Regions from separate parts of the Klebsiella sp. PL-2018 genome, predicted to be linked through region 4. Evidence: predicted binding sites of a transcription regulator. Region 4 holds the regulator's gene; each other region holds the start of a gene.
What was found. The regulator CRP, encoded in region 4, controls carbon source genes, mostly activating them, when cyclic AMP is high. The targets are predictions, from matches to a motif close to ATGTGANNNNNNTCACAT.

Region 1: the regulator CRP is predicted to act here: its motif matches at 1,837-1,854, upstream of MKleb_RS04650 (glycoside-pentoside-hexuronide (GPH):cation symporter).
Region 2: the regulator CRP is predicted to act here: its motif matches at 655-672, upstream of mlc (sugar metabolism global transcriptional regulator Mlc).
Region 3: the regulator CRP is predicted to act here: its motif matches at 3,561-3,578, upstream of MKleb_RS01940 (YjcB family protein).

What each region holds. Positions count from the first base shown of each region.
Region 1 covers NZ_CP077673.1:990,848-996,580, reverse strand. Annotated here, with positions in the region: gene aroP (aromatic amino acid transporter AroP) at 415-1,785, shown strand; gene MKleb_RS04650 (glycoside-pentoside-hexuronide (GPH):cation symporter) at 1,963-3,369, shown strand; gene MKleb_RS04645 (glycoside hydrolase family 43 protein) at 3,369-4,319, shown strand; gene ampE (beta-lactamase regulator AmpE) at 4,351-5,205, opposite strand; gene ampD (1,6-anhydro-N-acetylmuramyl-L-alanine amidase AmpD) at 5,215-5,733, opposite strand, start outside.
Region 2 covers NZ_CP077673.1:2,682,413-2,688,145, forward strand. Annotated here, with positions in the region: gene MKleb_RS12415 (LysR family transcriptional regulator) at 1-627, shown strand, start outside; gene mlc (sugar metabolism global transcriptional regulator Mlc) at 761-1,981, shown strand; gene bioD (dethiobiotin synthase) at 2,109-2,804, shown strand; gene clcB (voltage-gated ClC-type chloride channel ClcB) at 2,757-4,052, opposite strand; gene dmsD (Tat proofreading chaperone DmsD) at 4,194-4,802, opposite strand; gene MKleb_RS12440 (DmsC/YnfH family molybdoenzyme membrane anchor subunit) at 4,843-5,700, opposite strand; gene MKleb_RS12445 (DMSO/selenate family reductase complex B subunit) at 5,702-5,733, opposite strand, start outside.
Region 3 covers NZ_CP077673.1:418,774-424,506, forward strand. Annotated here, with positions in the region: gene bamA (outer membrane protein assembly factor BamA) at 1-2,289, shown strand, start outside; gene iraM (anti-adapter protein IraM) at 2,609-2,998, shown strand; gene MKleb_RS01940 (YjcB family protein) at 3,155-3,436, opposite strand; gene MKleb_RS01945 (EAL domain-containing protein) at 3,980-5,584, shown strand; gene soxS (superoxide response transcriptional regulator SoxS) at 5,569-5,733, opposite strand, start outside.
Region 4 covers NZ_CP077673.1:5,385,947-5,391,679, reverse strand. Annotated here, with positions in the region: gene MKleb_RS25550 (YccS/YhfK family putative transporter) at 1-846, opposite strand, end outside; gene crp (cAMP-activated global transcriptional regulator CRP) at 898-1,530, opposite strand; gene MKleb_RS25540 (OsmC family protein) at 1,835-2,239, shown strand; gene MKleb_RS25535 (phosphoribulokinase) at 2,283-3,155, opposite strand; gene MKleb_RS25530 (YheU family protein) at 3,191-3,409, opposite strand; gene MKleb_RS25525 (hydrolase) at 3,406-4,365, opposite strand; gene MKleb_RS25520 (NUDIX hydrolase) at 4,510-5,229, opposite strand; gene prs (ribose-phosphate diphosphokinase) at 5,426-5,733, shown strand, end outside.

The sequences.
Region 1 (5,733 bases), 1.4 Mb from region 4:
AACCGATTCAACGCCTTATGAAGTGAATATAAATTCAATAAATTTGCATGGATGACAAATAATGGGTAGGCACTGGCGCATGGGGGTGGGATTTACAAATGGCGTCTTTTTGCTCGCTTCGTCATCATCCCTTCATAAAGCAGGTGCATTCAGCGGCGCTTATCACTATTCTCCATGATACGAAAGGCCTTTTCATGAATTCCCTCTCCGCCTTGCGTAAAGAAATAAGTACATCTACGGAATTTGATAATTACACAAACACAACAATATGTGCGCTACATCACTCGGGGCAAAACGGGCCGCAGGCTCAGTGAAATTTCGCTGACTATGCTATCAGGCAGGGATGGACAGCGAAGAAGTCACCTGATGGATGACGCGGACAAACATAATAACCATAACCACACACGAGGTTTCATGATGGAAGGTCAACAGCATGGCGATCGGCTAAAGCGCGGCCTTAAAAACCGCCATATTCAGCTTATTGCGCTGGGAGGCGCTATCGGTACCGGTTTGTTTCTGGGTAGCGCATCCGTCATCCAAAACGCGGGTCCCGGTATTATTCTGGGCTACGCAATTGCCGGTTTTATTGCTTTCCTGATTATGCGTCAGCTGGGCGAGATGGTCGTCGAAGAGCCGGTAGCCGGCTCATTTAGTCATTTTGCCTACAAATACTGGGGCGGCTTTGCAGGCTTCGCTTCCGGCTGGAACTACTGGGTGCTTTACGTGCTGGTCGCGATGGCCGAGCTGACCGCGGTCGGGAAATACGTCCAGTTCTGGTGGCCGGAAATCCCTACCTGGGTTTCTGCGGCCGTTTTCTTTATCGCTATCAACGCCATCAACCTGACGAACGTCAAGGTGTTCGGCGAGATGGAGTTCTGGTTCGCGATCATCAAAGTCGTCGCCGTCGTGGCGATGATCCTGTTCGGCGGCTGGCTGCTGTTCAGCGGCAACGGCGGCCCGCAGGCCACCGTACGCAACCTGTGGGAGCAGGGCGGTTTCCTGCCGCACGGCTTCACCGGGCTGGTAATGATGATGGCGATTATTATGTTCTCTTTCGGCGGGCTGGAGCTGGTCGGTATTACCGCAGCCGAAGCGGATAACCCGGAGCAGAGCATTCCGAAGGCCACCAACCAGGTCATCTACCGCATCCTGATTTTCTATGTGGGCTCGCTGGCCGTTCTGCTTTCGCTGCTGCCGTGGAGCCGCGTAACCGCCGATACCAGCCCGTTCGTCCTGATTTTCCACGAACTGGGCGATACCTTCGTCGCGAATGCGCTGAATATTGTGGTATTAACCGCGGCGCTCTCCGTTTACAACAGCTGCGTATACTGCAACAGTCGGATGCTGTTCGGTCTGGCCCAGCAGGGTAACGCGCCAAAAGCGCTGATGAGCGTCGATAAACGCGGCGTGCCGGTTAACACCATTCTCGTCTCCGCGGTGGTCACCGCGCTGTGCGTACTGATTAACTACTTCGCGCCGGAATCCGCGTTTGGTCTGCTGATGGCGCTGGTGGTTTCAGCCCTGGTGATCAACTGGGCGATGATTAGCCTGGCGCACATGAAGTTCCGTCGCGCTAAGCAGCAGCAGGGCGTGGTCACCCGCTTCCCGGCGCTGCTTTATCCGCTGGGCAACTGGATCTGCCTGCTGTTTATGGCGGGAGTGCTGGTGATCATGCTGATGACCCCTGGCATGGCGATTTCCGTCTACCTTATCCCGGTATGGATTGCCGTTCTCGGCGTCGGCTACCTGTTTAAACAGAAAACCGCCAGCGCCATTAAAGCATAATCCTGTATCTCCACAAGCTGTGTCCGCCCGCCGCTGGGCGGACACGGCGCATTGTTATCTGCTTCACACTTTCCCCCTGATAACCGATTTATCCATATCGTTAACCCTATCCTGCAACGCATTAGTCCATTACCCGGCTAATAATTCTCTCCATACCGCCACGGGGAGATCGCTGCGATGAATGGCAATAAGCTTTCAGTTAAAGAAAAAATAGGCTACGGGATGGGTGATGCCGGATGCAATATCATATTCGGCGCCATCATGTTGTTTGTTAACTATTTTTATACGGATATTTTTGGTCTCGCGCCGGCGCTGGTGGGCGTTTTGCTGCTTTCCGTACGCGTTATTGATGCCGTCACCGATCCGATCATGGGGGCGATGGCCGACCGTACCCGCAGTAAATACGGGCGCTTTCGCCCATGGCTACTGTGGATTGCCTTCCCGTACGCGCTGTTCAGCGTGCTGATGTTTACCACCCCGGAGTGGTCGTACAATAGCAAGGTTATCTATGCTTTCGTCACCTACTTCCTGCTCTCGCTGACCTACACCGCGATCAACATCCCCTACTGCTCCTTGGGTAGCGTGATTACGAATGACCCGAAGGAACGCGTGGCCTGCCAGTCCTATCGCTTCGTGATGGTCGGTATCGCCACGCTCCTGCTCTCCCTGACGCTGCTGCCGATGGCGGACTGGTTCGGCGGTGAGGATAAAGCCAAAGGCTATCAGATGGCGATGACCGTGCTGGCGATTATCGGTATGTGCATGTTCCTGTTCTGCTTTGCCACCGTTCGTGAGCGCGTAAAACCCGCCGTCCAGACCAACGACGAGCTGAAAAAAGATCTGAAAGACGTCTGGAAAAACGACCAGTGGGTTCGCATCCTGCTGCTAACGCTGTGCAACGTTTGTCCGGGCTTTATTCGCATGGCCGCCACCATGTACTACGTCACCTGGGTGATGCAGCAAAGCACCCACTTCGCCACGCTGTTTATCAGCCTCGGGGTAGTCGGCATGATGATCGGCAGTATGCTGGCTAAAGTCCTGACCGACCGCTGGTGCAAACTGCAGGTGTTTTTCTGGACCAACATCGTGCTGGCGATTTTCTCCTGCGCCTTCTACTTCTTCGACCCGCACGCCACCATGATGATTATGGTGCTCTATTTCCTGCTGAACATTCTGCATCAGATCCCCTCGCCGCTGCACTGGTCGCTGATGGCCGACGTGGATGACTACGGCGAATGGAAGACCGGCAAACGCATCACCGGCATCAGCTTCTCAGGCAACCTGTTCTTCCTGAAGGTCGGTCTGGCCATCGCCGGCGCGATGGTTGGCTTCCTGCTCTCCTGGTACGGTTACGATGCCGCTGCGAAGCAGCAAAGCGCCTCCGCGATTAACGGTATCGTATTGTTATTCAGCGTTATCCCCGGCATCGGCTATCTGATTACCGCCGGGGTGGTGCGTATGCTGAAGGTAAACCGCGAATTTATGCGGCTAATTCAGTCCGACCTCGAGAAACGCCGGATCAACTACAGCGAGCTCAACGACTATCAGGAACTGAAAACCGGCGAACAGGTAAGGAAAGCGTAATGAAAAACTGGCCGAATCCATTTATTGAACAACGCGCGGACCCGTATATTCTGCGCCATCAGGATAGCTACTACTTTATTGCCTCGGTGCCGGAGTATGACCGTCTGGAAATCCGCCGCTCAGCAACCCTTGAAGGTTTACGCCACGCGCAGCCGGTGGTCGTCTGGCGTAAACCGGACAGCGGCCCGATGAGCCAGCTCATATGGGCCCCGGAGCTGCATGAGATTGACGGCAAATGGTATATCTACTTTGCCGCCAGCCACACCCACGATCTGGATGCGCAGGGCATGTTCCAGCACCGCATGTTCGCGCTCGAATGCGCGGACAGCGACCCGTTAACCGGTAAATGGCAGGAAAAAGGCCAGATTAAAACGCCGCTTGATACCTTTGCGCTGGATGCCACCACCTTCCGCCATCAGGGTAAACGGTGGTACCTGTGGGCGCAAAAAGATCCTGAAATTAAGGGCAATACCAACCTCTATCTGGCTGAACTGGCAAATCCGTGGACGCTAAAAGGTCAGCCGGTCAGGCTGAGTCAACCCGAGTTTGACTGGGAGTGCCGGGGTTTTCTGGTGAACGAAGGCCCGGCGGTCCTGTTCCACGGCGACAAGCTGTTCGTCAGCTACTCCGCCAGCGCCACCGACGAAAACTACTGCATGGGCTTATTGTGGATAGACGTTAACGCCGACCCGCTGCGGCCGGAAAACTGGTATAAAGCGCCGCAGCCGGTGTTCCGTACCAGCTATGAGAATCGTCAGTATGGGCCCGGCCACAATAGCTTTACGCAGACGCCGGAGGGAGAAGATGTGCTGGTGTACCACGCGCGCAACTACACCGAAATCGAAGGCGACCCGCTGTACGATCCGAATCGCCATACCCGCCTGAAGCGGATTCGCTGGCAGGAAAACGGGATGCCTGATTTTGGCATCCCGGCAGCAGATACGGATTAAAAGCGAAACCTGCCCGCCAGCGGGCAGGTGCTTAGATCAGCGTACCGTAAATCGTCAGCAGCGCCATAATCACCACCACCACCAGCGATGTTTTTTTCGCCATGGAGACCGCCGCCTTCGGCGTCGCCACTTTATCCACGTGCGGCTCGCGCGCCAGCGAATACTGCGCCAGGCGCGTCAGCACCTGATACTGCGAAGAGTGGCGGTCGCCCAGCGAGGCAAACCACGCAGGCAAAGCCTTTTCCCCGTGCCCAACCAGCGCGTACACCACGCCGACCAGACGTACCGGAACCCAGTCGACCACGTGCAGAATGCCGTCAATACCCGACTGTAAGCGATGACGCGGCGTCTGATAACGCGCCAGCCAGGTCTGCCAGGCCCGCAGCGTACAGTAGGCAATCAGGGTTAACGGTCCCCACGGCCCGCCGACAACGAACCAGAACAGCGGAGCGAGATAGTAGCGGTAGTTAATCCACAGCAGCGCGTTTTGCAGCTCGCTCAGATATTCACGCTGGTCGCAGCCGGGCGGCACGCCGTGGATCAGGGTGAGCTCGCTGGCCATGGCGTCGCAGGCGCGGCTATCATCGCGCGCCGCCGCCTTCAGGTAGGCGTGATAGTGCAGACGGACTTTGCCCGCGCCGATGCACAGCAGGCCCAGCAGGATCCAGAACACCAGCAGAGGAATGTTAAACAGCTGCCCCTGCAGCAGACGCTGAATAATAAACACGACCGCCGCCGCCGCGACCGTCATCAGTAGGGTGGTGAGCAGGGAATAATGCTTTACCCGGCGAAACAGCACTTCCAGCCGGTGATCGAGCTGCCAGTGCTCGCCCAGCTTAAACAAACGCTCGGCAATGAGGACTAACAGCGTAGTGAACAACGTCATGGCATCTCCTTATTCTGACGACGGGGTTAACAGACCGCGAAATTTGACCCAGTCAAAAGCCGGGCCGGGATCCGTTTTACGCACTGGCGCAATATCGCTATGGCCGGTGATATTGTCAGCTATCGCCGGATAGCGCGAGATAAGCTGACGGGTAACGGCAACCAGCTGCTGATACTGCGCGTCGGTATAGGCCAGCTCGTCGGTCCCTTCCAGCTCAATGCCTATCGAAAAATCATTACAGCGCTCGCGCCCGTGATAGCTGGAAACCCCCGCGTGCCAGGCGCGCTGGTCGAAAGGCACATACTGCACGATTTCACCGTCGCGGCGAATCAGACAGTGTGCCGAAACGCGAAGATGCGCGATTTCAGCAAAGAAAGGATGGGCATGGGGATCGAGCGTACCGCTGAACAGGGCATCAATCCATGGCCCGCCAAATTCGCCGGGCGGCAGGCTTATATTATGCACCACCAGCAAAGAGGGGGTTTCATTATCCGGGCGGCTATCGTGGTGCGGCGAAGGAACCCGACG
Region 2 (5,733 bases), 2.7 Mb from region 4:
GGCGAAACCGGCGAGCTGCGCATTGGATTTACCTCATCGGCCCCCTTTATCAAGGCGGTTTCCGACACGCTGTCGACCTTTCGCCGCCGCTATCCCGATGTACATATTCAGACGCGGGAAACCAACACGCGCGAGCAGATTGTGCCGCTGAACGAAGGCGCGCTGGATCTGGGACTGATGCGTAATACCCAGCTGCCGGATACCCTGGTCTGGGAAAGAGTGCTGCGCGAACCGCTGCTGGCGATGGTGCCCCGCGATCATCCGCTGGCCAGCAAGCCGCGCGTAAGCCTGCGGGAACTGGCGCGGGAGCCGTTCGTGTTTTTCGATCCCCATGTGGGTACCGGGCTGTATGACGACATTCTGGGCTTGATGCGCCGCTACGACCTGACGCCAGCCATCACCCAAGAGGTGGGGGAGGCAATGACGATTATCGGCCTGGTGGCCGCCGGGCTTGGCGTGTCGATTTTACCGGCGTCCTTCAGGCGGGTCCAGCTGTTGGAAATGTGCTGGCTGCCGATCGAAGAGCAGGACGCGGTGTCGGAAATGTGGCTGGTGTGGTCGAAGCATCACGAACAGGGGCAAGCGGCCCGGCGTTTTCGTGAATCGCTGCTTGCCAGCGCCACATGAGACATTTAGGACAAATAACGGCTAAAAATGTGCGGTAAATCACAAGGCTAAGCAAAAATTTGACGAGTACCGTTGAAGTGCTTCACCATAGCCATCAGTTTATTTCGAAGCGCGAAAATAAAGGGAGTCAACGGTGGTAGCGGACAGTCAGCCAGGCCATATCGATCAAATTAAGCAGACCAACGCGGGCGCGGTTTATCGCCTGATTGATCAGCTTGGCCCGGTGTCGCGCATCGACCTCTCGCGCTTCGCGCAGCTGGCCCCTGCCAGCATCACCAAAATCGTCCGCGAAATGCTGGAAGCGCATCTGGTCCAGGAGACGGAAATCCAGGAGCCAGGGAGCCGGGGAAGGCCTGCCGTTGGCTTGATGGTTGAAACCGAAGCCTGGCACTACCTCTCTATCCGCATCAGCCGCGGCGAGATCCACCTCGCGCTACGGGATTTAAGCAGCGCGCTGGTGGTGGAAGAGCAGCTGGAACTGGCGTTACAGCACGTTCAGCCCTTCGCGAGCCGGCTGCTCGATCAGGTTGACCAGTTCTTTATTCGTCACCAAAAGAAGCTGGAGCGTTTAACCGCCATCGCCGTCACCATGCCGGGGATCATCGATACCGAGCACGGTATCATCCACCGGATGCCGTTTTATGAAGACGTTAAGGACATGCCGCTGGGCGAAATCTTAGCCAATCATACCGGCGTATCGGTTTACATTCAGCACGATATCAGCGCCTGGACCATGGCCGAATCGCTGTTTGGCGCCTCCCGGGGAGCGCGAGATGTGATTCAGGTGGTGATCGACCATAACGTTGGCGCGGGCGTGATCACCGACGGTCGTCTGCTGCACGCGGGCAGCAGCAGTCTGGTCGAAATCGGCCACACCCAGGTCGATCCGTATGGTAAACGCTGCTATTGCGGTAACCATGGCTGTCTGGAAACCATTGCCAGCGTGGAGAGCGTGCTGGAACTGGCGCAGATCCGCATGGCGAAGTCGATGAGCTCAATGCTGCATCAGCAGCCGCTGAGCGTTGAATGGCTATGTCAGGCCGCGCTGCAGGGGGATTTACTGGCGCGGGACATTATCAGCGGCGTCGGGAACCACGTTGGACGGATTCTGGCGATTATGGTTAACCTCTTTAACCCGCAGAAAATCCTTATCGGCTCTCCCTTCAATCTCGCCGCGGATATCCTGTTTCCGGCAATATCTGATTGTATTCGACAACAATCGTTACCAGCCTATAGCCGACATATTGCCGTGGAAAGCACCCAGTTTTCTAACCGGGGAACGATGGCTGGCGCGGCCCTGGTAAAGGATGCCCTCTATAACGGATCGCTGCTGATACGACTGTTACAGGGTTAACATTTTTTCATATTCACACCAAAAATTGCGCTATCTCAAGCTGGCTTCCGGCAGCATCGCGTAGACTTTTTCCACAGTTGATTATTTCTCTCCCGTATATTTCATCAACATAACTGTGGGGTTAGTGATGTTTAAGCGTTTCTTCATAACAGGTACTGACACCGCTGTCGGCAAGACGGTGGTTTCCCGTGCGCTGTTGCAGGCACTGGCTGCCAGCGGCAAAAGCGTCGCCGGGTACAAGCCTGTGGCGAAGGGCAGTAAAGAGACGCCGGACGGACTGCGGAACAAAGATGCGCTGGTCTTACAGAGCGTGTCATCGCTGGTGTTACCGTATGAAGCTGTCAATCCCATCGCGTTAAGCGAAGATGAAAGCAGCGTGGCGCACAGTTGCCCGATCAACTACGGACTGCTGTCGGATGGTCTCCAGCGCCTCAGCGGCCAGGTTGAACATGTGGTGGTTGAAGGTACCGGCGGCTGGCGCAGCCTGATGAACGACCTGCGTCCGCTTTCGGAATGGGTGGTGCAGGAACAGCTGCCGGTGTTAATGGTCGTCGGCATTCAGGAAGGCTGTATCAATCATGCTCTGCTGACCGCGCAGGCGATTGCCAACGACGGCCTGCCGCTGATCGGCTGGGTGGCCAACCGGATTAACCCAGGCCTGGCGCATTATGCTGAAATCATCGAGGTGCTGAGCAAAAAGCTGCCGGCGCCGCTGATCGGTGAACTGCCTTACTTACCGCGCGCGGAGCAGCGTGAACTGAGCCAGTATATCGACTTATCGATACTCGGCGAGGTGATGGCGGTAGATAGAATCCCGGCGTAACGTCCGCGACAGCACCGACGCCAGTACGCTGGCAATCAGTAAACCGGGCAGTAAAACGTATTGTCCGGTCATTTCACAAATCATCAGCGTGGACATAATCGGCGCGTGGGTGGTGGCTGCCAGAAACGCCGCCATGCCGGTTAAGCCAACCACTATCGCGATAGCCTGGTAATCAGGTAGCCATAGTCCGGTCAGGCTGGCGAACAGCATGCCAATCCCCAGCCCAACAAACAGCGTTGGGGTAAAAACGCCGCCCGGCGCGCCGGAACCGCTGCTGGCCAGCACGGCGAGCAGCTTGCAGACAACCACCACAATCATGGCGCTGAAGAGCGGCGGCGAAAGAAGATAGCTTTGCACAACGCTATAGCCATTTCCCCAGACGGCCGGCGCGAGCAGCGACAGCAGACCGACGATAAGTCCGCCCAGCGCCAGCTGCCACGGAGGCGACAGGCGCAGCCGGACAAAGCACCGGTGGCTATAGCTCATCAGCCAGATAAACAGCGGCCCGCAAAGCCCGGCCAGCAGCGCCGTCGCCAGCATCAGCGCATAGTGCGTCGCGCTCAGGGTTTCGTGGAATTCAACGTGATACAGCGGAGCCGAATCGCCGTTCAGCAGATTGGTCAGCAGCAGGGCCACCACCGCGGCAATCACCACCGGGCCAAGCGACGCCAGCATCAGGGTGCCGAATAAGATCTCGGCGATAAACAGGCTCCCGGCCAGCGGAGCGTGGTAAGCGCTGGCCATCCCGGCGGCGGCGCCGCAGGCTACCCATAGCTTCCACTCTTCTTTTGGCGTAAAGCGGCGGGCGAACAGCGACGCGGCCAGCGCCGCCAGCAGGATCATCGCCCCCTCGCGACCGATGGCGCTGCCGGTCGTCACCACCAGCAGAGAGGCCAGCGATTTTACCAGGCTGGCTGGCGTATCAAACACACCGTCGCCGGTCTCGAGCGCTTCCATATAGTCGGTTGGTGCACGGGGCCGCGCAAGGGTGCGGCGCTGCCAGAGCCAGAGCAGGGCGCCAGCCGCAAGGCCGCCAAGCGCGGGCGTCAGCAACCGACGCCATGGTGGCAACGACTCGGCGGCGTTCACCAGGCTTCCGCTGTCATTGCTCAGAAACAGGCTTTCCAGACCGGTCATCGCATGGCGAAACAGGGCAACCGCGAGCGCGGCGAGGACGCCGACCAGCATGGCGATAACCATGCGGCGAAACATAACCTGAACATCAGGATAAGCGTGAAGACGATGCATCAGCGAATTCGGTTAACGGGGAATGGGGCTTATTTTTACCGGGAATAAGCATAGACGCAAAAGCGATAAGTGCGAAAGAGGCTAAAGGTGACGTTGTCACTAAATGCGTTATGCCCGGCGGGCGGGCATAACGTCAGGGCATTAGCGGTAGAGCGGCTTATCCGCGACCGCGCAGGGCAGCCGCGCCTGCCATCGCGTCAGCGTTTCTTGCGCCAGCTGACCAAGAGCCTGATAAAAAGGGTTTCCCGCCCCGGCAATAAACACGCTCAGAAAGCGGCCCGACCACGGGAGAAGATGCCAGGCCAGAAGCTGGTTAAATGCCTCATCCTGACCGGATTCACAAAGCCAGGCCGCCAGCAGCAGCAGCGTACCGAAGTGGTCTTCCGGTTCAGCGCGTTGCTCAGACAAACCGATGCCGTTAGCCCGCATCCACTCGCGCAGCGCCAGCGTAGAGTCGCCAAACAGCACGCTTTCTTTATCCAGCCAGACGGAGCCCCACGGCGGCGCAGGCAGCGCCCACGGGCCGATGAACAGCCGCTGCCAGGCGTCCGCCAGCGGTTCATCGTCTTCGAGAGCGAACTGCGCCGCCAGGCCGTTCGCGACCGGCCAGGGCCACTGACTTTGCCAGCTGCCGTCGCGCAGGGCGGCAACCAGCGGAGCAGCCTGCTCGCTGCCCGGAGCATAGGAGAACAACGCCCCCAGCGTACGGGCGCTGAGTGCGACGGCATCGCGGTCTTGCGATTGCATCATATCTATTCCTTACTGCAGAGGGTGCCGCGGCACCCATTCATTAACCGGCAATCGCCGTACCGACGGTCATATGTAGGCCATAAAACAGGCCGCGACCGATAAACTCGCCGAGTAATACCAGTATCAGTCCGAGCAGCAGGCTGGCGATGCGCGGGTTTTTCTTTCTTGCCAGCGGGCAGATCCAGCAGCCAAGGCCCAGCGCCAAAAATGCTAAACGCAGGATTTGTAGCCAGCCGTAGTTTGGCAGCAGGGCGCTGGCCTGCTGCACGGAACTGCGGATCTCCGCCAGTTCGCTGTTCTGCAAAATGACCACGGCCAGGCTTGCCAGCAGCGCGAGGACGCTCATCGACGCGAAGACCGTGCCGTTAAAAGGCACGTTGGCTACCCGCAGCAGCAGGGCGGCGAAAAGCGGCCCGCACAGCACCATCGTCAGGAAGAAGGCGGCGGTGGTGTAGGCATTATACCAGGTCGGCACGGTATTAATTTGATAGACCAGGGTCATCTCCAGGACGAACAGGCAGCCGAGCAGCATGGTGAGCAGAAGCCAGGCCTTGGCCAGGATTGCCGGCATTTTGCCGAGAAACGTCAGCAGCCACCAGACTCCTCCGACGGCGAAAAACAGCGCGCCGCTGGCGATTTCATTACTTAACGCCGATGCGCCGACCCGGGTAAGAGAGTTAAATGCCCGCAGCGGCGAGCCGAGGTGGATAATCGACGCCAGAAAGCCAATCCCCATGACCAGCCAGATAAAAAACATGCAGCGCACCAGGCGCTGCCGGGCTTCGGAGTTATTATTCAGCGAAAGCCAGCCGAGCCCGCTGACGATTATCGCCCCTGCAACGCTTTGCCCCAGCACCGTAAACAGCACCAGCGGCCATTCATGCCATCCATTTCCCATTTTACACCTCCTTCGGATTGGCCAGATAGCCGG
Region 3 (5,733 bases), 860 kb from region 4:
ATGCCTGTTCATACGGGAGAAGAGGTTTCTAACGAGGATATCAGTGATTCGGTCCGCGCCCTGTACGCCAGCGGCAACTTTGAGAACGTGCAGATCCTGCGCGATGGCAGCACGCTGGTGGTGCAGGTCACAGAGCGGCCAACCATCGCTAAAATCAGCTTTTCCGGGAATAAATCCGTTAAGGATGATGCTCTCAAAGAGAATCTGGCCGCCAGCGGTATTGAAGAAGGCAGCGCGCTGGATCGCAATGCGCTCACGGAAATAGAAAAGGGGCTCCAGGATTTCTATTACAGCGTCGGGAAATATAGCGCTCAGGTCCATGCTGTCGTCACGCCGCTACCGCGTAATCGCGTTGATTTAACCTTTGTCTTTCAGGAGGGGGTATCGGCAAAAATTGCGCAAATTAATATTATTGGCAACCAGGCCTTTAGCGCAGAAACATTGCTGGACCAGCTGCAGCTTCGCGACAGCGTTCCGTGGTGGAACGTGATTGGCGATAAGAAATACCAAAAGCAAAAAATGGCGGCGGATCTTGAGACCATCCGTAGCTATTATCTCGATCGCGGCTACGCGCGTTTTACCATTAACTCCAGTCAGGTCAGTATTACTCCGGATAAAAAATCGCTGTATATCACGATCAATCTTACCGAAGGCGATCGTTATAACGTGGCCAGTACGGTCGTGACCGGCGATATGGCGCAGCATAACCAGGAAATTGAAGCGCTGGTGAAGCCTTTAGCGGGGAAATGGTACAGCGGCGCGGAAATCACGGCGGCTGAGAACAGCATTAAGACGCTGCTGGGAAAATACGGCTATGCCTGGCCGCAGGTTAATACCGCGCCGGATATTGATGAGACGAAAAAAAGCGTCGTTTTGCATATTAACGTCAATGCCGGACGCCGTTATTCGGTTCGTCAGATTCGCTTTGAGGGTAACGATACTTCCCGCGATGCGGTGCTGCGTCGCGAAATGCGCCAGATGGAAGGCGCGTGGCTGAATGACGAGAAAGTCGAGCAGGGGAAAACGCGGCTGGATCGTACCGGATTTTTTGAAACCGTCGACAAGCAGATCGTTCCGGTAAGCGGTAGCCAGGATCAGGTGGACGTGGTCTATAAGGTGAAGGAGCGCAATACCGGCTCCTTTAACGTTGGTCTGGGCTTTGGTACCGACAGCGGCGTGAGCTACCAGCTCGGCGTCACTCAGGATAACTGGCTGGGGACCGGCAATAGCGTCAGCTTCAACGGCACGCGCAACAGCTACCAGTCCTATATTGAGCTGGGAGCGACGAACCCTTACTTCACCGTGGATGGCGTCAGCCTCGGCGGCAAAATTTTCTACAACAGCTACGACGCCTCGGATGCCGATTCCGGAAGCTACAACCAGCAAAGCTACGGCGTTGGCAGTACGCTGGGATTCCCGATTAGCGAGAATAACGCCCTCAACCTTGGCCTGGACTATGTCCATAACCGCCTGACCAATATGGAGCCGGAGCTCACCACCTGGAGCTATCTTAACTCACGGGGCATCTATCCTGACGTCGTCACCAAAGACGGCGACAGCGGTGCGACCTATAGCGCCAATGACTATTTTGCCAGCGTTGGCTGGAGCTATAACAACCTCGATCGCGGTTTCTTCCCGCGGGCTGGGAATAAAAGCAGCCTGACCGCCAAGGTCACCGTACCCGGTTCGGATAACAGCTATTACAAAGTGACTTTCGATACCACCCAATATATGCCGCTGGCCGAGAGCAAAAGCTGGGTATGGATGGAGCACCTGCGCGCGGGCTATGCCGATGGGCTGAACGGCAAATCGGTGCCGTTTTACGATAACTTTTATGCCGGCGGATCGTCGTCGGTTCGCGGTTTTTCGTCGAATACGATTGGCCCAAAAGCGGCTTATTATCGTTGTAATGGTTCTGAAAGCAGCTACAGCACCTGTCCGCTGGACTCATCATCCGATGCGGTTGGCGGTAACGCGATGGCGGTGCTGAACAGCGAGTTTATTGTGCCGACGCCGTTTGTGAATGACAAATATGCCGACAGCCTGCGAACGTCGCTATTCCTCGACGCCGGTACGGTATGGAGCACCTCCTGGCAAAATACCGGCCAGACGCTGGCGGCCGGGATCCCGGACTATGGCGATCCGTCGCATATCCGGATGTCTGCCGGGATTGCGGTGCAGTGGATGTCGCCACTGGGCCCGCTGGTGTTCTCCTGGGCTGAACCCTTTAAAAAATACGATGGTGATAAAGCCGAGCAGTTCCAGTTTAATATTGGTAAAACCTGGTAATCCTGCTGCTTATTATTTGAAGGAGAGCTCGGTTCTTTGTGGTAAATGCTAAAAATAGTACCGCAGGCTACCGCTGTGGGTAGCCTGTAATTAATTGTCAGTATATTCTTATTTATGTATATTCCTGCGGGGCGCGCTTCTGGCTATTATGGTTAACCATTCATTATTAGAATGCTATATTTAAGGTAAGCCTTATTGAGTACGGGTGGTATTGAGTATTGTCTGATATCACATTATTAATCGATAACCTTGCGGTTAGCTATCATGGATGCTATCACTATATAGAGTCATTTATCAGCAATGCCAGCAAGGATAAAAAATGAAATGGACTATTCATAATACGCTTGTCTGCCCGTATTCCGGCGTGGCTTTTTCTTCGATTTCCAGCCTGCGGTTTTTAAAGTTTATTCTTTGGTATGAAGCCGACATTTTATTACTGCCGGGAGAGTCGATGAAGCTCTACTCGTCCAGCGTGTTAATTAACGAGCAATATCATGCGGTAAAGGTTTATAACATCACGCGATACGATGAAGCCCAGTGGGAGAAACTGCGGGAGCGGCCTTCTTGTCCGTATCAATCTACCGCCACGACGGCAAACGCCTGTTCTTACCAGGCGCACTGCGCAATAAAACGCTGCCCGAACAACTTTCCACGCGGGCTATTGGGCAGTCGTCCGTCGGCCAGCGGAAGCGTTATAACCAGACCATAATGGTGTCATCGCTGCGGTGTATATCGGTGATGGGTTTAGGCTGTCGCAGAGGGGGAAATCGCGGGTGGCGGTGCTGTGCACCTGTCCGGGCAACCGGTTCACCGCCGTCTGGTGGTCCGGTCAGCGACATCGGCGCCCGGATAAGGTGGGCCGACATCAGGTCATCATCATCGGCCATTCTGGCGGAGTCTGGCTCATGACTTCAATCATCACGTCCTTGATATTGCCCCAGATTTTCGCCACGTCCAGCAGCGTAATGCCTAACAGACCGGTGGCGAACCAGCAGGCTGCGGCCAGGCCCATACAGCTACAAATCACCGCTAAACCGGCATAATCGCTTTTACGTAGCTGAATGTTCAACGAGCTGGCCAGAAACATCAGCACTGCGCTCACGAGTGGCCAGCGCAAAAGCACGACACTGGTAGTAATGGAAGCCATCAACCTATCCTCAACGAAATTTGGGAGCCTTTGACAACCGGATGAGACTGACGATGGAACGGCGCTCTGGCTATCTTCAGGCAAACAAGATCGTAATGAAACAACGTTTTTGTTTCATCAGCTAATGTGAACTATATCACACTTGTTCTTTTATTCACCAGCCAAAAATGGTGTTTTCTTGCGCTTATTAGCCATGTAAATAGCAGGGTTAATAAGGAGGGCGCGGGGCTTTCTTGCAATGTGAAGGCTGATTATAAGGGATTATCGGCGGTTTTGGTTTTTTAATAAGGTTTATGTTCTGCGGATTTTATTACTTATTCTGGCTAATTATACGGATAAACCGAATGACATAGTGGAGCTAATCTCATTATGTTGAGAATGTTTCTCCAGTGGTCCTATAAGCCAGTATTATTCATAATTCATCGTCATGAGGTTTTTACGTCAAAGCGTGGGTTGCTGAGATGCTCCGTTCATATCACAGTAAGCAGAGTCATCGGGGCTGTTCACCTTGATTAAGGCGTATCGCATGGATAAAAAGCGGAAATGAATCATAGCGCGCCGCATAAGGCGTTGAGAATATTTGGCATCGTGCTGGTCATTCTGCTGCCGGTGCTGCTGGCGTTGTGGTTTGCGCAAATTCGCGCCAAAGCGGAAACCGCCGATCAGCTGAGGCTTTTTTCTCGACTGGCGCTGCAAAAAACGGAGATGGTGATTCGTGAAGCCGACGAAGCGCGCGATAAAGCCCGCTTGTATCAGGGAGCGATATGTTCACCACAGCATCAGCAATATTTGCTCGGTATTGTTCGCGGCCTGCTCTATATCGACGATTTAATCTACGCCAACGGCACCCATTTCTTCTGCTCCACTTCGGTTCGCCGCCAGACGGGGTGGCAAATTCCGGCCGCAACCTATACCAAAAAGCCGGATGTCGCGATTTACTACTACCGCGAGACCCCTTTCTACCCTGGCTATGCGATGAACTATATGCAGCGCGGCAACTATGTGGTGGTGGTTAATCCGCTCTCATACAGCGCGTTGATCACCAGCGACCGCGACCTCGCCTGGGGCGTTTTTGATACCAAAACCCACCAGTTTTTTTCCGTCAGCAAGAATGCCGACCCCGATGAGCTGCATCGCCTGATTCGCGCTGAAGCGTCTTTATTTCACCAGGATGGCCGCGTTTATACCATCGCCCATTCCACCGTTCGCCCGATAGCCGTCATTATGTCCACTTCGCGCGTCAGCTATTATCAGAATTTTTATAATCAGGTGACCCTGACGCTACCGCTGGGGCTGATTTGCAGCGTATTGCTCCTGCTGGTGTGGTCGCGCACCCGTCAGCAGTACCACTCTCCGCGGAAGATGCTGCAGCGCGCGTTAAACCGTCGTCAGCTGTGCCTTCACTATCAACCGGTTATCGATATTAAAAATAACCGCTGCGTCGGTACCGAAGCATTATTGCGCTGGCCAGGCTTTGATGGGCCGGTGATGAGTCCGGCGGAGTTCATTCCGATGGCGGAAAATGAAGGGATGATCGCCCAGGTCACCGACTATGTCATCGATGAGGTATTTTCCGACCTGGGCGAGTTTCTGGCGCGGCAGCCGCATCTGTACGTGGCGATTAACCTCTCCGCTTCCGATTTCCATTCCGCACGCTTGATTGAGCACATCAACGAGAAGATCCAGCGCTACGCGGTCAAGGCGGAACAAATCAAAATCGAAGTGACCGAACGCGGGTTTATCGACGTGGCGAAAACGACGCCGGTGATCCAGGCGTTCCGCGATGCGGGATATGAAATCGCCATCGATGATTTCGGCACCGGCTACTCCAACCTGCACAATCTTCATGCGCTCAACGTCGACGTTCTGAAGATTGATAAATCTTTTGTCGACATGCTGACGAGCAATACCACCAGCCACCTGATTGCCGAGCATATTATCCAGATGGCAAACAGCCTGCATTTAAAAATCGTGGCTGAAGGCGTCGAAACGGCAGAGCAGGTAGCCTGGCTCCAGCAACGCGGCGTGCAGTACTGTCAGGGGTGGCACTTTGCGAAAGCGATGCCACCGCAGGAGTTCATGCTGTGGCTGGCGAATGAGCGCACCTGCCTCAGCCCCTATCAGCCGCACTATCAGGCAGAAATTTGATGGCGATAGGCGGTCGGCGTTCGGTCAAATTCGCGACGGAACACCCGCGAGAAGGTTTGCTGCGACACGTAGCCGAGATCCATCGCGATATCAAAAATAGGGCGCTGGGTGGTTCTTAGCGCTTCCGCGGCGAGCAGCAGGCGGCGCTG
Region 4 (5,733 bases):
ATCGTCCGCCAGCTCCCGCAGGCGGGCGGCAACGGTTTGCGCGTTCCAGCGAATCACCGCTTCCGCGTGGCTGCGCTCCACCAGTTTCTGCACCTCTTCCGGCTGATGAAGACTGACGGAAATATGTTCCTGAAGGTCCAGTCCAACCTGGAAAGCGCGCAGCAGGCGTTTGTGATCGCTGCGCTGGTTAGCCGCCAGCATATGCATCTGCTGATAGCACTGGGTAATCAGATCCACCACCTTCTGCTGGCGGTTGAGCAGCGGCGGCAGCGATGTGGCGGGGTCCGTATGCTGGGTAAGCAGACTGTATTTGGCCTCGCAGTAGTTGGCCAGCTCCCGGTAGAGCAGGCTTAATGATTCGCGCAGCGGCTGTTCGCGCCACAGCCAAAACCAGAACCAGTTAAACACGCCATACCATAAGGTGCCCATGGCGTAGATTAACAGCGGCTCCCAGATCGGCATATTGCCAGCGAGACTGAGGGTAAAAATAGCCGCGATAAGCGAGGCGGGCAGCAGCCGAGCGTGCAGGGAGCTGATTTCGGCGGTGACGCCGAGGATGAGCGCCAGACCCGTGAGGATCAGCGGCAAAGGGATGTCTCGCTGCAGAAGGAGCTGAACGATCAGGCTACAGCCGGCAAACAGGCTGCCGCCGATAATCAGGCGTTTAAAGAAGCGTTTATGCGGCGTATCCAGCCCGGCAACGTTGCAGCAGGCGGGAACTAGAGAAAACAGCAGCCCCTGCTGGAGATGACCGAGCAGAAGCCCAATCGCAACCGGCAGACACAACACCAGCGTTTGCCGCAGTGCATAGTTGACTTCCGGGTGGTAAATCAGCCTGCGCCACATGAGGGGAAAACAAAAACGGCGTATTGTTAGGCAATACGCCGTTTTACCGACTTAACGGGTACCGTAGACGACGATAGTTTTACCGTGCGCGGAGATCAGGTTTTGATCTTCCAGCATTTTCAGGATGCGGCCAACGGTCTCGCGGGAGCATCCGACGATCTGACCAATTTCCTGGCGGGTAATTTTAATTTGCATACCGTCCGGGTGGGTCATCGCATCCGGCTGTTTAGCCAGGTTCAGCAGCGTCTGAGCGATACGACCGGTAACGTCAAGGAAGGCGAGGTTGCCGACTTTCTCAGACGTGACCTGCAGACGACGAGCCATCTGCGAAGAGAGACGCATCAGGATGTCCGGGTTAACCTGGATCAGCTGACGGAACTTTTTGTAGGAGATTTCGGCCACTTCACATGCGGTTTTCGCACGTACCCAAGCGCTACGCTCCTGGCCTTCTTCAAACAAGCCTAATTCACCGATGAAATCGCCCTGATTAAGGTAAGAGAGGATCATCTCTTTACCTTCTTCATCCTTGATGAGTACAGCCACGGAGCCTTTAACGATGTAGTACAACGTTTCTGCTTTCTCACCCTGGTGGATCAGCGTGCTCTTTGATGGGTACTTATGAATGTGGCAATGAGACAAGAACCATTCAAGGGTAGGGTCTGTTTGCGGTTTGCCAAGCACCATGCGCGGTTATCCTCTGTTATAAGCTATCTCCGGGTGCCGACACTACACGGCATCCGGGCATGCAATCGTATTGAATCCCTATACCTGGGAATCCGGCTGAAATTTTTCTGCAGCCTGTAATGTGAAGTCCTCTGCATACATGCAGTACATCAATGTATTACTGTAGCATCCAGATTGTTTTAGCATAGCTTTCGCCGCATGTCTCCTGGTGTCTCGCTTCAGCATGACCCAGGTCGCCTTCCGTTGCTAGAATTGTTATGTACGCGTAATCTGTCAGGAAAATTACAGCCCTGGAGTTAAATTTATGCAAGCGCGAGTGAAGTGGGTTGAAGGGTTAACCTTCATCGGTGAGTCGGCTTCTGGTCACCAGATTCTGATGGACGGCAATTCCGGGGATAAAGCGCCTAGCCCAATGGAAATGGTACTGATGGCGGCAGGCGGATGCAGCGCGATTGATGTGGTTTCCATATTGCAGAAGGGCCGCCAGAACGTCACCAACTGCGAAGTTAAGCTGACCTCGGAGCGCCGCGAAGAGGCGCCGCGTCTGTTTACCCATATCAATCTGCATTTTATCGTGACCGGTAAAGAACTGAAGGACGCTGCCGTGTCTCGCGCGGTCGACCTGTCGGCGGAAAAGTATTGTTCCGTCGCGCTGATGCTTGAGAAAGCGGTAAACATTACCCACTCTTATGAAGTGATCGAAGGGTAAGCCGAATGCGCCCCGGCCGGCAATCGCGCCACCGGGGTTCTGGCTACTCGCTGATTTTCCTGCCTTCCATCAGCCGCTCAACCAGCGGCGCCATAATCAGTTCCATCGCCAGCCCCATTTTCCCGCCCGGTACCACCAGGGTATTCATATGCGAAATAAACGAGCCCTGCAGCATCGCCAGTAGCCAGGGGAAATCGATATTTTTTAGATTACGGAAATGGATAACGACAAAACTTTCATCCAGTGAAGGAATGGCTTTGGCCGCAAACGGGTTGGACGTATCCACCGTCGGTACGCGCTGAAAGTTGAGGTGGGTGCGTGAAAACTGCGGGGTGATAAAGTTGATGTAATCTTCCATCGAGCGGACCACGGAATCCATGACCGCCTCACGAGAGTGTCCGCGCTCGCTGGTGTCGCGGATAAGCTTCTGGATCCACTCAAGATTGACGATGGGCACCACGCCGACCAGCAGGTCGACATGGTTTGCTACGTTATGCTGTGGCGTCACAACGCCGCCGTGCAGGCCTTCATAAAACAGGACGTCAGTCGGTTCCGGCAGCGGCTGCCAGGGCGTGAAGGTCCCCGGAACCTGATTCCACGGCACGGCCTCGTCATAGGTATGTAAATATTTGCGCGACTGGCCTTTGCCGCTTTGCCCATATTCGGCGAACGTGTGTTCCAGCAGGCCGAAGTCGTTAGCCTCGGGGCCAAAGTAGCTGATATGTTTGCCCTGATCGCGTGCTTTACGGATCGCCATGTCCATTTCCGGACGGGTATAGCGGTGAAAGCTATCGCCTTCAACTTCGGCGGCGTGCAGATTAAGCTGGGCGAAAATTTTGCGAAAAGCGAGGCTGGTGGTCGTGGTTCCCGCGCCGCTGGAGCCCGTGACGGCAATCACCGGATGTTTGGCAGACATAACAACTCCCAGAGTAAACGATAGTGTGTGCCGCCTTAGCCGTGAAACTGCTTGCGGGGCATGATATTCACCGTTTCGTGCAGTTCTGACCACACCAGCACGGCTTCTCCGCTTTTCAACTGCTGTTTAACATCCGCGACTTTATCCGTCAGCGAACGTTCATGTTCACCATAATCGGTGCCTTCACGTAATACAAAACTTTCGATCAGGTTATCCAGCGTTTCGGGATCGAGATCTTGCCAGGGAATGATCATATTTGCGCTCCTAGCCAACGGGTTAGCCAATCCGGGATGCGTTTTTCAAGCCACATTTCAGGCTTACGCAGCGTGCCGCCGACGAAGCCAACGTGCCCGCCGTGCTCCGTGAGCTGATATTCGACATTCGCCGGCAGCTGCTCCTGCGGGGGAATCGAGTGGTGATCCATAAAGGGATCGTCCTTCGCGTGAATAATCAGCGTGGGCTTAGTGATATCGCTCAGGCGCGGCATGGCGCTACACTGGCGATAGTAGTCCAGCGCATCGGCAAAACCGTGGATCCTGGCCGTAATGCAATCGTCAAACTCGCGGATACGGCGCATGCTTTTTAGCTGGCGTAAATCGACGGGCAGAGAGCCGGGATAGGCTTTTAGCTTACGCGCGGCGTTGGCTTTCAGCAGGTTGAGCAGGTAGCGCTGATAAACGCGGGAGAAACCTTTGTCCATATGATAGCTACAGGCTTCCAGCATAAACGGCGCCGAGACGATAACCGCGGCATCAACGGGAATAGCGTCGCCTTCTTTTGCCAGCAGGCAGCCCAGCATATTGCCCCCGAGCGAATATCCCACCGCGGCGGTGGGGACCGTGCCGTACTCGCGCTGGAGCCAGCGCAGAAACCAGGAGCCGTCTTCCGTTTCGCCCGAGTGGTAGATGCGGTTATTCCGGTTGGGTTCGCCGCTACAGCCGCGAAAGTGCATTACCACGCCCAGCCAGCCGCGCTGCATTGCCGCATGGATAAGTCCGTGTGCGTAAGGGCTGTGTAGGCTCCCCTCCAGGCCATGAAATACCACCAGACGAGGTTTATGGCGCGCCTGAGAAGGGTCTTCACTCCATGCCAGATCGACAAAATCGCCGTCCGGCAATTCCAGACGCTGCCAGTGGGGAGTAAAGCGGAGTTTGCGACGGATTAGCCGCGGCAACATGGTTTGCAAATGACGATTGCCTACGCCGCGCATCGGATGAAACTGCTGCGAGTCGTCTTCAGGGGGCGTCATTTCTGTAGGAGTGATATCAACCATAGCACCAGAGCAATAAATAATCTTTATAACATACTATACCGCGCATGAAGTGCGCAGGTTAGCCCATATGTGGCCTTGCGGCTAATCGGCCAGCAGGTTACGTGAAAAGAGATGAAAATCGACGCCGGGTTTACGCCGCCATAGCCGCGCTTTCCGCGCGCCGGTTGCCGCTGTTTCACCGGTCTCTTCAAACATTCCGGAGGCTTCGAAGCGGCGAATCAGGCTTTTGCGTTGAATCGGCTGACCAAGGATGATTTCCGTGGCTTCCAGCAGCTGACCATGGGTAAAGGTCTCCGGCAGACAGTAAACCGGCAGTAAAGAGTACATCGTTTTTTGGCGTAAGCGATGCAGACCGGCGTCGATAATCGTTTGATGATCGAAAGCCAGCGAATAGCTATCCAGCTGCGCCACCGGCACCCAGCGGGCATCGCTGACGCTGGCGATATGCGGCTGACACTCTACCCACGAGATTAACGCAAACCAGGCGATAGTCAGGCTCCAGCCGCGCGGATCGCGATCCGGCCCGGAGAAGGTGTCGAGCTGCTCCAGCCATGACGGTGAAATCCCGGTTTTTTCCGTGAGCTTACGTAGCGCCGTGGCGCGGGTTGAATCATCGTGCGCCAGATCGATAAAGCCGCCGGGTAGCCCCCACGCCCCCTGCTGCGGTGGATTAGCGCGCTCAACCAGCAGAACGCACAGCGCCCCTTCATGCAGGGTAAACAGGACGCTATCGACGGTCACCAGCGGCGAGGGAAAGCGGCTGGCATCGTATTGGCTGAGGTATTCGGCATCGTTGGTCATAGAGCGCTCGCAGCGGAAAAGAACGCTGACAAGTGTACCAGCCCCTTCCTGAGCAGCAAGCCTACATTTTTATTATTGTTTTTCAACTGCTTAATTCACATCTCCGCTTAAATGACATTTAACGCTTGCACAATATGTGTCTTAGGGACATTATTGATTGTGTCTTAGGGACATAATTTAATGAGCGGAGGTCATCATGAGCGAAAAATTTACCCTGGAACTGGATGATGAGGCGTTTACGCTTGCCAGCGGCGTCTTTCCCGATGGCGCTGTGTGGCTGAAGGTGACCAATCCACTACCGCCTTCTGCCCGTCTGATGCGCATCCGGGCGGTTGCTCTGCGCGACATGAACGATTTTATGCTGCTGGCGCAGCTGGTGGAGGCCGTGCGTCATGTTACCGACGTGACGTTTAGCCATCTGGAACTGCCGTGGCTGCCGTGGGCGCGTCAGGATCGTCATATGGTGCCGGGAGACAGCTTCGCGCTGAAGGTCTTTGCCAGGCA